3 regions of the Arthrobacter sp. D1-29 genome follow, and region 1 is predicted to be linked to each of the others. Evidence: riboswitches for the same ligand, from Rfam matches in the RefSeq annotation. Region 1 holds a riboswitch; each other region holds the start of a gene.

Region 1 (4,702 bases):
ACGGCCTGGTAGTGGTCTCCGGAGACCGACACTTGGAACTAACGGCCATCGGCCGCAAACGCGCTATCGAAGTCATGCGCAAGCACCGGCTGGCGGAACGGCTCCTTGCTGACGTGATTGGCCTGGACTGGGCCTATGTCCATGACGAGGCCTGCCGCTGGGAACACGTGATGAGCGAACGGGTAGAGCGGCGCATCTATGAAATGCTGGACCACCCCACCGAATCCCCTTATGGCAACCCCATCCCTGGGCTGGCAGCCCTTGGTGGCGCCGAGCCTACCGGGATCACCGACGGTGTGATTAATCTCCTGGACGCGATGAAGGGCTATGGCCAGGGCTCCCAGGTGACGGTCAGCCGCCTGGCCGAGCCAATCCAGGTGGAGCCGGAGTTGCTGGTTCAACTCGACGAAGGCGGGATTCGCCCAGGTGCATCCGTCTCCCTTGAGCGTGTGGGGGAGTACATTTCAGTCCGTGTTCCTGGGATTGAGGGTGCGTTGGAGTTGCCGCCCGAAGTAGCGGCCCACGTCTTCGTTTCTGTCGACTGATTTAGCCCAATCGAGGGACAAAATCGGGGCCCGCGGCGGGGCCCCGTTGCCTTGTTGTGAGCGGGCACATAAAAGATAACGGAATTGTTACATGGGCTTTAATCGCCTATAGTTGATCCCCAAGCGTTGATACTAAAGCGTTACCTGATCTGGAGCCGAGCTCTGCCAGCGGATCAGGTGCACGAGTCACTTAACTGGCAGAGGCGGAGGAACCACAACCGGCAGTCGAAAGGCTGCCTTGGGGTGAAGTCCGTCAGCGGCAAGCCTCTTCCAGCGAAGGATCCCACGGGATATCTCTGTGCCGAAGCTTGCTTACGGCGGACCGGGTCTTTGAACTCTCTGACCCGAATCCGACAGCTAACTTCGCAGGCTACCCAGAGAGGAACCGTTCTTGACCATGCAAAATTCCAGGGGCCGCCGTCGCGCCGCCGGCCCGCCTTCGGCGCCCCGGGTTGCCGAGGTTCTTGCCGCGAACCGACCACGCGACCCCCAACGCGACGCGCGCCGCCGACGCGGTCCGTTCCAGCAAATCAGCGATTTTGCCGCCGCCAGCGGGGTAGGGCAGAAAGCCGGTATTGCCCTCGCCGCCACCGGCCTGGTCCTCACGGTCACGGTTCCCGCAACGGGTCCCGTCATGGCAACTCCTGCTGTCGGCCAGACTGCAACTTCAGCCGCGTCTGTCTCACCGCAGCCCGAAATTTCTGCAGAAGCCGGCGCGCAGATCGACTTCAGCCGCTCCTCCGTGGTGACGCAGGGCGATCCCGATGGCAAGCTCAAGCAGCTGCTGAGCGCCCAGTCTGCCGGCTCGATCACCCGCGCCGCATCCGCCGGCAGCCTGGGTGCACCGCTGGCTTCGCTGTCGACTGCCTCTCCGTTCGGTTACCGCGTCAGTCCCATCACCGGCGGTTCCGGTGACTTCCACCGCGGCCAGGATTACGTGGCCCAGTGTGGGACGTCCGTCCTGGCCGCCGCGAGCGGCACAGTGACCTTTGCCGGCTGGCATCCCTACGGCGGCGGCAACCGTGTTGTGGTGGACCATGGCAACGGCCTTGAGACCACGTACAACCACCTGTCATCCTTCAACGTCAAGGTTGGCCAAACGGTCAGCAGGGGCGAGGTGGTGGCGCTCAGCGGCACCACTGGGGCTTCCACTGGATGCCACCTTCACTTTGAGGTGCAGGTCAATGGAGAAGTCGTAGATCCCACAGGCTGGCTCTAAGTGATGGAAAACTCTCAAATCGCTGTGACATGCCGTGACCTGAATGTGACATTCGCTCTAAACTGTTGTAACGTCTAAAGCGCGTCAACTTTTCCGAAGTTGACGCTCTTGAGTGGATTGCCTAGCTCTGCCACCGCTCAAGGTCCGTTCGCATGACATCGTCTGGCAGGGGCGGGGGAACCAATTTTGGTCTTCGATTTATGAAGGCCTTGGGGTTAAGTCGCAAAGCTTCCCAGGAAGCAGCGCGGCCGGGTGACTCCCATCCGAATCCGACAGCTCACCTCGCAGGCATTGGGAGAGGCTACCTTCGTGTCTTCACGCCATAATTCTGCGCGCCACCGTGCGCAAACGGTTCGTACCAACCCATTGGACTCCGTGTCCAAGGCTGTTAGTGCAAATGCCGGGACCGTAGGTCGCCAGGCTGCTGTCATCGCAGCCGCTTCAGGCCTGATCCTGAGCATTGGACTTCCGGCCAACGCCGCGGACACCACCGCCGGCATCTCCGCCTCCACCGAGTCGGGTTCCGCACAAGCTGCACTTGCAGTTACGGCTGCACCCACCGCCACGGTGTCCTTCGAGCGTCCCGTGGTCAAGACCACGGCTGCTCCGAAGGTCGAAACCGTGCGGCCGCAGTCCACCGAGACTGCCACCCGGGCATCCGGAGCCACGGCGACCACCGCCTCAAAGCTGACGGACACCGTCTCCTCTGCTGCGGCGTCGGGTCTGGCGGCCATTGCCTACACCGGAATCGGCAGCCCCTACGTCTGGGGCGGCACAACTCCCAACGGCTGGGACTGCTCCGGCTTCACCCAGTGGGTTTACGCCCAGGCAGGCATCAGCATTCCGCGAGTCAACGCGTGGACCGCAATGAAGCCCACCTCCACACCGTCTCCCGGTGACCTTGTCATGCAGAATGGCGGCGCCCACGTAGGCATCTACGTTGGCAACGGCATGATGATCAGCGCCTTGAACCCCTCACAGGGAACGCTGCTGCACTCTGTCGCCTCCACGGGTGGCGGATCCTTCTACACCCTGAGCTAGTTCCGCCTCCGGAACCGTCCCATGGGTTCCGGAAGAACGCTTCCTCCCCGGAAACACTTTTCGCTAAATCCCCGTTCGGGGCGTGCCGGCGTACCCCCAAGATGCCGGCGCGTCCAAAGCCCTTCGGTTGCCCATGTGGTCCTGAGGAAAACGAAAGAGAGAAATAATGACTACACGTGCAACTGTTGCACGGCACCGCGCCGAGGTTGTCAAGACCAACTCGCTGGCTGTCATTGCCAAGGCTGTCGGCGACAACGCCGGCGGCGTGGGCCGACAGGCCGCAGTCATCGCTGCTGCCTCCGGCCTTGTCCTGACCAGTGGTATCGCGGCCAACGCTGCTGACACCAACGTTCAGCGTGAATCTGCTTCCACTTCCGCTCTCGGTGTAGAAGCTGCAGCTCCGGCAACTATTTCGGCTGCTTCCACCATCTCCATCTCCTACGAAAAGCCCGCGGTTACCACCACACCGGCTCCCGTCGTCGAGGCACCTGAGCCCGTGGTTGAGGTTCAGGAAGCTCCCGCCGCCAAGCCCGTGGCTTCTGTCAAGGTTGCCGCTGCCGTTCCGGCCGGTCCCGTAGCCGCAAGCAGCAAGGGCCAGGCCATCCTGTCTGCCGCTTATGCGCAGCTGGGCGTCAACCAGGACTGCACCATGCTGGTGACCAACTCGCTTGCAGCGGTAGGCATCAACTTCCACGACTGGCCCGCCGGTTACCTCTCCCTGGGCCGCACCGTCAGTGCTGCCGAGGCCCAGCCCGGCGACCTGATCTACTACGCCGACGGCGGCGCGGGCGTTGCCCACGTGGCTGTTTACGCCGGCAACGGCCAGGCCGTGCACGGTGGCTACAACGGCAACCAGACCGTTGTGTTCAGCGCCAACGTTGGTTCCGGCCCCGTCTTCATCCGCATCCCCTAAGACGGAGCCCCAGCTCTTCGAAGGACCCCTGCCTGGTGGCAGGGGTCCTTTGCGTTGTTGGCGCGGACGCTCCATTCAGGACCCGGGGCCACCCCGACACAAACCACGATCATCCCGGGATTAGCTGATCAGGGGGTTCTTTGTTTACTCTTGTGGTGTCGATCCATAGCCCGGATATGCCGGGGGCAGCCGGCCCTCGTGCCCCTGACGGGTGCGGCCGTGAAGAGGTAAGTGCATGCGCACTCTCGTTCTGAATGCTGGATATGAACCGCTGGCGGTGATCACCTTCCGCCGGGCACTGGTGCTTGTGCTCACGGGTAAGGCAAGCGTGGTAGCGGAAGGCGAGGATCCCGTGGTGGGGCCGCAGGAGATATTGGGCCGCCCGTCCGTGATCCTCCTGAACCGCTACATCCGCCCCCGATACAACCAGAACACCGCGGTCAGCCGCCGCGGTGTCTTGCGCCGTGACGGACACCGCTGCGCCTACTGCGGCAAGGCAGCCCACACCATTGACCATGTTCACCCCAAATCGCGCGGAGGCGCCGATTCTTGGGAAAACCTGGTAGCTGCCTGCCTTCGCTGCAACAACCTCAAAGGGGACCACACCCCGGCGGAAATGGGCTGGAAGCTGAGGTTTACGCCGGAGCCCCCACACGGCACCATCTGGCAGATCAAGGAGCTGGAGAAGCCTACCCCGGCCTGGGACCCTTTCCTGCTGCCGGAACGCGCGGCCTGATATCACGTTGCGTGATGCCTGTTGTTAGAGCGCTAGGCTTGCGTTGTGGATCCAGACTTGGAATTTGACGCCGTGATTCTTGCCGGCGGACGCTCCTCCCGGCTGGGCGGCCGGCCTAAACAATGGATGACGTACCACGGCACCACACTCCTTCAGCGGTCCCTTGACGCTGCCCGGGGCGCTGCCGGCGTAGTGGTGGTGGGTCCCCAGGACGGAGCCTTGCCGGGCGGAGTGCTGGCGTGCAGGGA
Region 2 (4,702 bases), 130 kb from region 1:
CACCCGCTGGTCGCCCATAAGCTCACTGTCCTGCGGGACAAGAACACACCGTCCCCTGTTTTCCGGCAGCTGACGGAAGAGCTGGTGACACTCCTCGCGTACGAGGCCACCCGTGAAGTCCGCACCCAGCCCGTGACCATTGAGACGCCGGTCAGCACCGCGGTGGGCACCGCGTTTACCAAGCCGACGCCGCTGGTGGTCCCCATCCTCCGCGCCGGCCTGGGCATGCTGGAGGGCATGACCAAACTGGTTCCCACGGCTGAAGTGGGATTCCTGGGCATGGCCAGGGACGAGGAAACCCTGGACATCATCACTTACGCCGAGCGGCTCCCGGAGAATCTCACGGACCGGCAGATCTTTGTGCTTGATCCCATGCTGGCCACAGGCGGAACCCTGCGCGAGGCCATCAAGTTCCTGTTCAAGCGCGGCGCCTCGGACGTCACCTGCATCTGCCTCCTCGCCGCCCCGGAAGGCCTGGCGAAGCTGGAAGAGGAACTTTCCGACGCCAACGTGACCATTGTCCTGGCTTCCATAGACGAAAAGCTGAACGAGAAGTCCTACATCGTCCCGGGCCTCGGAGACGCGGGGGACCGGCTGTACGGCATCGCCGGCTAGCTTTCGGCTGGCCGCCGCGCGCAGGTAGGGCAGGATTGAGGCATGAGCCTTCCCACGCCTGCCGATACCCGCACCCTCACCTGCCGCGCCGTGCTGTTTGATATGGACGGGACATTGGTGGATTCGACCGCCATTGTGGAACAGGTGTGGAGTGAGTTCGCCGCCCGCTACGGGCTGGACTTTGCCGAGATCCTGCGAACCTCCCACGGCGTCCAGGCAGGCGACACGGTGCGGCGCTTCGCCCCGGCAGGGGCGGACGTCGTGGCCCTCACCGCCGAACTCGGCGCTGCCGAACGTGTCCGCACCGCAGGCATTGTCGCTTTGCCCGGAGCCGCCGAGCTGCTGCGGACCCTCCCGGGCGACGCCGTTGCGCTGGTGACCTCTGCCGACCGTATCCTGGCGGACATCCGCATGGAGGCTGCCGGCCTGGCCATGCCCGCCACCGCCGTTACGGCCGAGCTGGTAACCAGGGGCAAGCCGCATCCTGAGGGCTACCTGCAGGCAGCGGGACTCCTGAGGGTGGAACCGGCGCACGCGCTGGTGTTCGAGGATGCGCCTGCCGGTATTGCTGCCGGGCTGGCTGCCGGTATCCGCACGGTGGCGGTGGGTCCGAATACCGGTTTGCTGCCGGACGGCGTGCTGCACATTTCCGACTACAGCGACGTTTCGGTTGCGGTGGAAACAGATTCAGCGGGCGCGAGGGTCATTTCTTTCCGGCTTTGAGGTCGGACACCACCTTGGCGATCCGGCGGGCCCTGGTTTCCGCGGTCTTCGCTTCGGCCAGCGGCTCAACGTACCGCCGCTGGGTGCTGTAGTTCAGCGTGGCATAGAACGCCTGTGCGTCAGGCTCGGCAGCGAGGGCGGCGGCAAGATCGTCCGGAACCTCAATGACGCGGGGCTGCGTATCCAGCTCAACGTCCACATCAACGGTGTCGCCTGCCGAAACGCCGGTGAGTTCCCGGTTGGCTGTGCTCACCCCAACCATGTTCTGCCCGCCCATGACGGCGATGCTGCTGCGGTAGCTTTGGCCGTTGATGGTCACCACCACCGGCGGCTTCCTGCCGGCTCCCAGCGCGGAGACAACTTCCTCCGGAACCTCAATGCCCGCCTTGTTGCCGCTGCCCAGGATGGTGGTGGTGAATTTCATGGTCCCAGTATCCCGCCCCGGCTTTGCCGGTCAACAGAGGCGCACTTGTCGTGAGCCGCGGGCCAAAACCCGCAGGTTGCCTAGTACCAGTTATTCGACAGGTGGAAGTTCAGGGCACCACACGGTGACTGGTAGCGCTCCTGGATGTAGTTCAGGCCCCAGTTGATCTGCGTGCGGTAGTTGGTGAGGTAGTCCGCACCGGCGGTGGCCATTTTCTCGGCGGGCAGTGACTGGACGATGCCGTACGCGCCGCTGCTCGGGTTCATCGCCGTGGTGGTCCAGTCGGACTCCTTGGTCCAGAGCGTCTTGAGGCACTGCATCTGGTCAGGGGCCCAGCCATAGGATCCCAGCTGGCTGGCAGCGTAGGCCTGGGCTCCCGCGGGATCATTGACGGCGACAACCGGAGCAGGCTCCGGGGCCGGGGCGGGTGCTGGTGCCGGGGCGGGTGCCGGTGCGGGCTCGGGAGCAGGCGCTGGTGCCGGCTCGGGTGCCGGCGGAGCAACCTCGGCCGGAGCGGGAGCGGGCGGCGCCTGGACCTCGGTCTTCTCGACGCTCAAATCGGAGTCGGCGGGGGCTGCGGGGGAGGACTGTGACTCGACGGCCGACACCCGGGTGATGGATTCGGACGCCTGGCCGGCGGCGCCGACTCCCACCAGCAATGCACCGGCGGTGACAAGAACGGCTGTGCGCTTGCCGAGGGAGGGTATTTTTGCCAGCCTGGACATGGTGGCGGCGGGCCAGGCTGCCACCGTCAGGCGGAGCTTGTGACGGCCGTGGGATTCGGACTGCCCGGTTTTAGGGCGTGGTTCTACCTTGAATTCAGACATGATGGATCGCCTCTCACACCTGCGGAGTTAGCTGTCGGGTTCGGATGAGGGCATCCGGCCACACGGAAAATCACGTGCTGGCTTAACCCCAAGGGCATTCACTGCCCGGGACTGTGGGTCCCCCGCCTCTGCCTGGTCAAGAAGAATCCGGGAAGCGGCAGAGCTTGGCGTCATCCGGAATATACGGCCCGAACGGGAACCGCACCCCATCGACGGTACAGGAGACTGCCGCTTAAGTCACATTTAGGTAACAGAGATCACGACGGCGGTGTGTTGGCTTGCGCTTAACGGGCAATGATGGGCAGTCGCAAAGCGAACTCGGTGAAGCCGGGCTGTGACCTTACCGTTACCGTGCCGCCGTGCGCCTCCACGATGGACTGGACTATCGCCAGGCCCAGGCCGCTGGTTCCTTCCGAGGCCCGGGGACCTGATCCAGGTGCCTTGCCCGCCCGGGAAGCGTCTGCGCGGGCGAAGCGGGAGAAAACCTGGTCCAGGAACTCCGGCGGGATGCCGCCGCCGTCGTCCGTTACGGTTACCACCGCGCTGCCCTCCGGCGACGTCGTGACCCCGGTGATAACAGTGGTGCCGGGGGCCGTGTGCTTGCGGGCATTGGAAAGCAGGTTCACCAGCACCTGGCGAAGCTTCGGCGCGTCGCCGTTGACCAGCACCGGCTCGTCGGGGAGTTCCAGGCGCCAGTTGTGGGTGGGGGCGATGACCTTCTCGTCGCTGACGGTCTCGATGACCAGCTGCGTGAGGTCAACTTCGGCGAGCTTCAGGGGCTGGCCTTCGTCCAGCCTGGCGAGCAGGAGCAGGTCCTCCACCAGGGTGGTCATCCGTTCCGACTGGCTCTGGACCCGGGCCAGCGACTTCTGGCCGTCCGGAGTGAAATCCTCGGTCATCCGCATCAGTTCGGTGTAGCCGCGGATGGCAGTCAGCGGGGTGCGGAGTTCATGTGAGGCATCGGCGACGAACTGCCGCACTTTGGTCTCGCTCTGCTGCCTGGCCTCCAGTGCCCGGGCTACGTTGTCCAGCATGAGGTTGAGGGCGTGCCCCACGCTGCCCACTTCAGTCCGGGGATTGGCGTTCGACGGCGGCACCCGCACCGCGAGGGCTACCTCGCCGGCGTCGAGGGGAAGCCGGGAAACGCGGGTGGCAACCTCGGACAGCTGTTCCAGCGGTTGCATCGTGCGCCGGATCAGCACGGTTCCCGCCAGTCCGATCAGGACCAGGCCGCCCAGGGAGACAAAGACAAAGGTCCACACCAGTGAGGACATGGTGCTTTCCTTACTGGCAAGGGGGAGTCCCGTGACCAGCACGTCCCCGTACGAGGTTTCCTCAGCCAACAGCCTGTAGTTGCCGTTGGACAACGTCCGGTCCACCGGATTGCCGTTGCGTGCCAGATCCAGCAGGATCTCTTTGTCTCGGGTGGTGAGTGGTGCGCGCGTGGTGTCTGAGGCGAGGAAGCCGGCACTGTTGACCTGCCCGCCGAGGATGCGGGCATTGAGAGTGCCAACGCTCTGTCCCCGGGCGTCAAGGGGATCACGCCCGCCATTGAACCCGCCCAGCGGCGGCCTGCCGGGAGCGTTGGAGCGTTCCGCCGCCTGGCTGAGCTGGTCATCGAGCTGGCGTGTGAGGAATGAATCCATGGACGCGTAGGTGAACAGCCCCACGGCGCCACAGATGGCAATCAGAAGCGCCATGGCCAGCGCAACCAGCCGCGTGCGCAGGTGCCACGTGCCGGGCCTCAGCCAGTTGCGCTCGTCCTTGGGCGCCGCGGCCGGCAAGGAGGAGGGGGACGAGGGGGAGGAGGGGGACAAGGGCGAGGACGAGGACAAGGCCACCGCCTAGTCCGCCGGCTTGATCACATAGCCGGCCCCGCGCACGGTGTGGATCATGGGCGGGTGCACGGCATCCACCTTCTTGCGGAGGTAGGAGATGTAGAGCTCCACGATGTTGGCCTGCCCGCCGAAGTCGTAGTCCCAAACCCTGTCAAGGATCTGGGCCTTGCTGATGACGCGCTTGGGGTTTTCCATGAGGTAACGCAGAAGCTCGAATTGTGTGGCCGTGAGGTGTAGTTCGTCCCCGGCCCGGGTCACCTCGCGGGTGTCCACGT
Region 3 (4,702 bases), 2.1 Mb from region 1:
AGGACTTCGTGGACCCTGGGCGGATCGCCATGAACGGTTATTGCTTTGGTGGCGGGATCACCTGGCAGGGGGCGACGGAGTTGCAAGGGCTGAAGGCCACCGCAGCCTTTTATGGACCTGCTCCTGATCTGGACAGGGTGTCCGCGATCAGGGCTGCGGTCTTTGGTGTGTACGCCGAACGTGATCAAAGGATCACCGGTGCCATGCCGGCTCTGAGGGACGCCCTGGAATCCCATAACATCCGCCACCAGCTAACCGTCTATCCGGGCGTCGACCATGCGTTCCACAACGATACGGGGAACCGCTACGACCAGGCGCAGGCTTCGGCGGCCTGGAACGACACACTGGCTTGGTTCCGCCAGCACGTCTGACGCGTGCCGGGCCAATGTGGCCAGACAAAAGGGGGGAGCGGGCTTGGACGCGTGCCCGCATATCGGCCGGTCAGTGGGCCGTCATCCGACAGGGTGTCCGTGGTCGCAGGTTGATTCCCCTTCCCGGACCTCATGCCCCTGGATGCACGTCAGTGCCGGCGGCAAGGGAGTGTCGTGGGATATGAAAAACAGGCTGCTCGGCCCATGGCTCACACCCGCGTCCTCCCGCTGAAGCCAGGAGCGGTGCCCGTGCTTCTGGTTCCCGGGGTTTTCCTCGGTCTTTTGGTGATGCCCAAACGGATTCCTGATCACGATAACCGCTTGCCTTCCACTGTGCCGCCGCTGCGACAATGCAGCGATGAACCGGTGCATCTATTTTAGGCTTCGGTGGCAGTACGTGGTTAGACAAAAACGGCGGGCGGGAAGATATCCCGCCCGCCGCCTTGCCTGGCAGGATTACGCGACTCGGACGAACGAAGCGCCGGAGAGCCAGCTGAGGGAGTGGACCTCGGTCTTGTAACCGTCCACGCCACCACTGACGACCTGGCCGTTGCCGGCGAAGACACCTACGTGGCCCGCAGTGATGACCAGGTCACCCGGTGCGGGGGTGCCCACAACGCTGCCGTACTGGAAGAACTGACCCGGGGCCAGGTCGCCCACACTCTTGCCAACGGAGCGCAGTGCCTTCTCCACCATGGCGGTGCAGTCCTGGGTCACACCCAGTTGGGAGTAGGCGGAAGCCAGGATGGCAGCGCCCTTGGAGCCGGAAGCAGCCAGGGGAGCGGGTGCCGGTGCCGAAGCTGCCGCAACGCGGACGGCGGGGGCGGGTGCCGGGGCAGGTGCCGGTGCGGGCGCAGCCGTTCCGGCGCCGGGGATCTTGATCTGGTTGCCCGGGTAGATGATGGTTGCCATGGACATGCCGTTAGCCGAGAAGACCGAGTTAAGGCTTACTCCGTAACGGGCGGAAATTGCACCAAGGGTGTCGCCGGAAACGACTGTGTGGACCTTGGCTGCAGCTGCTGCCGGGGCCGCAGCCGCAGGGGCCGGTGCTGCGGCCTGTGCTTGGACCTGAGCATTGGCAGTGCCTGAGTTATCTGGTGCGTGGGTTCCGGCCTGGGCAGGTGCCCCGATGCCGAACAGGAGGCCAGACGCGGCAGCAACTACCAGGCCGGACCTTCCAATGTTCATGGCATTTGACTTGGCAGTGGCTGACAAGCCTTCGAGTGCAATTGATCGGCTGGGGGTCGCGCGATGACGGGCGGTGGTGGAGTTTTTTGACACGGTGATTCGCCTCTCCCATGCCTGCGAGGTGAGCTGTCGGGTTCGGGTCGGAGACACCCGGCCGTAAACGCCCGTGCGGGACGGAGCATTAACGACTTAACCCCAAGGCCTTTTCTGAGAAGGCCGCGGAAGCGTGGTTCCCCCGTCCCTGCCAGTTGGAAAGCGACTGGATCCCGGTCAGCGGCAGGGTTCGGCATACTGATGGGAATGTCCCGGCTGAAACCGGGGCACCGAAAGAGGTTACCTTCTGCTCCGGGGTATTGTCACGTTACGGTAACAAGTAGTAACTCTTCGGCGCGTTGGCTTGGCTTAACCGTTACCGACTGCTTGTCGCAACAGTGACCAACGTAGAGGCGGAGGATCCTCTTCGCGGTCCTTCACAGGAATGCTGCGTGGCCGTACAACAAAGGCCCGGCCACGTCACACCTTCGTAAAGATGTTGAAGTTATGACGTTCCGCACACTCGATTGCCCGGTAGGCTGACGAACTATGTCCCGGTTTGGTAGAAAGGTGAAGCGCCGCGCTGTTGCCGGCGTGCTGGCATTTGCCCTGGTGAGCTCACTTTCACTGCTGCCTGCCCATGCCGACAACCACGTTCCGCCGGACGGATATCCCTCCTGGCAGGACGTGCAGAATGCCAAGCAGAGCGAAGCCGGCAAGGCCGCCGAGATCTCCAGGATTGGCGACCTGCTGGGCGGCTTGCAGAGCCAGGCAGAGGCTCTGGGTGCTGCCGCCGTCACCTCAGCGGCGGATTACGCTGTAGCCGAGGCTGCGCTTTCGGCAGCCACGTCACGAATGGATGTCCTGACGACACAAACCGATCAGGCAAACTCAGAACTCGGCCAGTACAAGAAGGAAATCGGAGCCCTGGCCGTACAGTCCTACAAGACCGGCGGAACCAACATGGGCTTCTTCGTGGCCCTGGACGCGCTGCAGACCAACAGCATCCACGGCCTGAACATCGTTCAGATCGTGGGTGATAAGACGGCAGCCCTTGTGAACAAAGCAGCAGCCGCAGAGAAGTCCTCCCGTGCGCTGTCCGAGCAGCAGCAGACAGCCAAAGCCGAGCGTGAACGGTTGGCGGACGGGGCAAAGGTCAAGCTGGCGGCGGCGCAGGCAGCCCAGCAGGCCATGACCGTGCAAATTGCTGAACAGCAACAGAACAGCCAGGAACTGACGGCGCAGTTGGCCTCCCTCAAAGGAACAACGGCGGCGGTGGAAGGCGAATACCGCCAGGGCCAGGCAGCGCTTGCCGCCTATGAGGCAGCCCAGGCGGCAAAGCGTGCCGCGGCGGAGGAGCAGGCGCGCCGCCAGGCTGAGGATACGGCGAAAGCCGCAGCCCGCGCTGCCGCCCAGCGTCCTGCTAATCCCGGACCCCCTCCTGCCGGTCCAGCGGCTCCCGCGCCTGCCGCCCCGGCCCCGGCGCCGCCGCCAAGCCAAACACCGGCCCCGCCGCCCGTCGTCGTGCCTTCCGTTCCGGGCGGCGCCGTTAACGATCCGGCCGGAGCCAAGAGCTATGCCTCCTCAAGGCTGGGGGCCTATGGCTGGGGCCAGGATCAGTTTCAGTGCCTGGAGCGGCTGTGGACGAAGGAATCCAACTGGCTGACAACGGCTACCAACCCGTATTCAGGTGCCTATGGCATTGCCCAGGCGTTGCCGCCCGGAAAGTATGCAACTGCCGGGAGCGACTGGCTCACGAGTTACAGGACGCAGGTGGAGTGGGGGCTGAAGTATATTGCTGACCGTTATGGTTCACCGTGCGGCGCCTGGAACCACTCGGTGGCTTACAACTGGTACTGATCCGTTGGCTGGTACTGAGCGTTGGCTGGATCGTCCCGTCGGTTAAAGCGGCCGCTAGGCGGAGTCCACGGGTGCCTTGGCGAATTCGGCGGCGCTCATAAATTCAACTGCAACAAAGTCCTGGTCGCCTTCAACCCAGGAATCGTGGCCGGGTGGAATGGTGTATGAATCACCGGCACTGATGTTGATGCGGTTGCCGTCCGTGGTTTCGACCACAAGGTCCCCGGAAACGCAGAAACCCACATGGCTGTTCTGGCAGGATTCCGTGTGAACAACGGGCTTGATGCACTCAGACCATCGCCAGCCCGGCGGGAACGTGAACCGCCCCAGCGTGTAGTCTCCGACCGTCACAACATCCACTTCTGTCTTGTCCGGACGCCTCTTTTCGTCGGGTGAATTGTGGGATTTGACTTCCAGTTGCGTGACCACATTGGCAGGCATGGCATTCCCCTTTCAACTTATTTTCGGCGCTTACGCTGCTAGCTTGCTCCGCCTTTTATCCGGTTGTCGATAGCTAATTAATGGAGCACTTTCCTGTCCGGCAAATTTAAACTCCTGAGCCCGAAAAACGCGCCTGAAACAAGCGCGCTAGGCTTTTTCCCATGGTGGATTTTGAACGGTTTCGGATCCTGCTGGAGGAGGAGCGGGAGCGCAAGCTGGCGCTGCTTCCGGCCCTCCGCGCGGATATCACTTCGGCCAACGCAGCCCGGCAGGACTCCAACGTGGATGACGAACATGACCCCGAAGGGGCAACCATCGCGTTTGAACTTTCCCAGGCCTCGGCGCTGCTGAAGCAGAGCAGCGCCGGGCTGGCCGAGATCGAAGCTGCCCTGGAAAGGATTGCCCAGGGCAGTTACGGAACATGTGCCGTCTGTGGAGAACCGATAGCAGAGGGCCGGCTGGAGGCCCGTCCCTGGACTGCTGTGTGTATCGCCCACGCGAGCGGCAAGCGGACGGCGGGATGAGCGATCCAGCCGAATTCATCGACGCGGCCCTGCAGCGTGAGGGTTCCTGGCGGCGGGCGGAGGAGGCCAGGGCCCGGTGGGGCAGCGCTGTGCAATCCTACGGCTCATCTGTCGGCGCTGTCCGGGGGACTGTGCGCGACGCCCTCAGGCGCTATCCGGATCTGCAGCACGACGACGTCACTGCCCTGAGCTCGGAACTTTGGGCGGTCCCGGTGTTCGAACGCCGTCTCGCGGCAGTGGTCCTGCTGCAAACCAAGGTCCGGCTGTTGAGGAATTCCGACCTGA

The links. Region 1 has a riboswitch for cyclic di-AMP ahead of M1E17_RS04675 (C40 family peptidase). Riboswitches for the same ligand answer to the same signal wherever they lie in the genome.
Region 2: another riboswitch for cyclic di-AMP. It lies ahead of M1E17_RS04095 (aggregation-promoting factor C-terminal-like domain-containing protein); the one in region 1 lies ahead of M1E17_RS04675 (C40 family peptidase).
Region 3: another riboswitch for cyclic di-AMP. It lies ahead of M1E17_RS13810 (LysM peptidoglycan-binding domain-containing protein); the one in region 1 lies ahead of M1E17_RS04675 (C40 family peptidase).

The regions. Positions count from the first base shown of each region.
Region 1 is NZ_CP096383.1:986,684-991,385, forward strand. Features, by position in the region: gene M1E17_RS04665 (metal-dependent transcriptional regulator) at 1-545, shown strand, start outside; cyclic di-AMP (ydaO/yuaA leader) riboswitch at 723-932, shown strand; gene M1E17_RS04670 (M23 family metallopeptidase) at 943-1,764, shown strand; cyclic di-AMP (ydaO/yuaA leader) riboswitch at 1,908-2,069, shown strand; gene M1E17_RS04675 (C40 family peptidase) at 2,140-2,805, shown strand; gene M1E17_RS04680 (NlpC/P60 family protein) at 2,972-3,718, shown strand; gene M1E17_RS04685 (HNH endonuclease) at 3,954-4,454, shown strand; gene mobA (molybdenum cofactor guanylyltransferase) at 4,500-4,702, shown strand, end outside.
Region 2 is NZ_CP096383.1:853,555-858,256, forward strand. Features, by position in the region: gene upp (uracil phosphoribosyltransferase) at 1-615, shown strand, start outside; gene M1E17_RS04085 (HAD-IA family hydrolase) at 658-1,338, shown strand; gene M1E17_RS04090 (YdeI/OmpD-associated family protein) at 1,319-1,762, opposite strand; gene M1E17_RS04095 (aggregation-promoting factor C-terminal-like domain-containing protein) at 1,843-2,589, opposite strand; cyclic di-AMP (ydaO/yuaA leader) riboswitch at 2,595-2,752, opposite strand; gene M1E17_RS04100 (sensor histidine kinase) at 2,874-4,289, opposite strand; gene M1E17_RS04105 (hypothetical protein) at 4,270-4,437, shown strand; gene M1E17_RS04110 (response regulator transcription factor) at 4,434-4,702, opposite strand, start outside.
Region 3 is NZ_CP096383.1:3,059,223-3,063,924, reverse strand. Features, by position in the region: gene M1E17_RS13815 (dienelactone hydrolase family protein) at 1-371, shown strand, start outside; gene M1E17_RS13810 (LysM peptidoglycan-binding domain-containing protein) at 828-1,652, opposite strand; cyclic di-AMP (ydaO/yuaA leader) riboswitch at 1,656-1,858, opposite strand; gene M1E17_RS13805 (aggregation-promoting factor C-terminal-like domain-containing protein) at 2,163-3,452, shown strand; gene M1E17_RS13800 (cupin domain-containing protein) at 3,507-3,893, opposite strand; gene M1E17_RS13795 (TraR/DksA family transcriptional regulator) at 4,055-4,417, shown strand; gene M1E17_RS13790 (DNA alkylation repair protein) at 4,414-4,702, shown strand, end outside.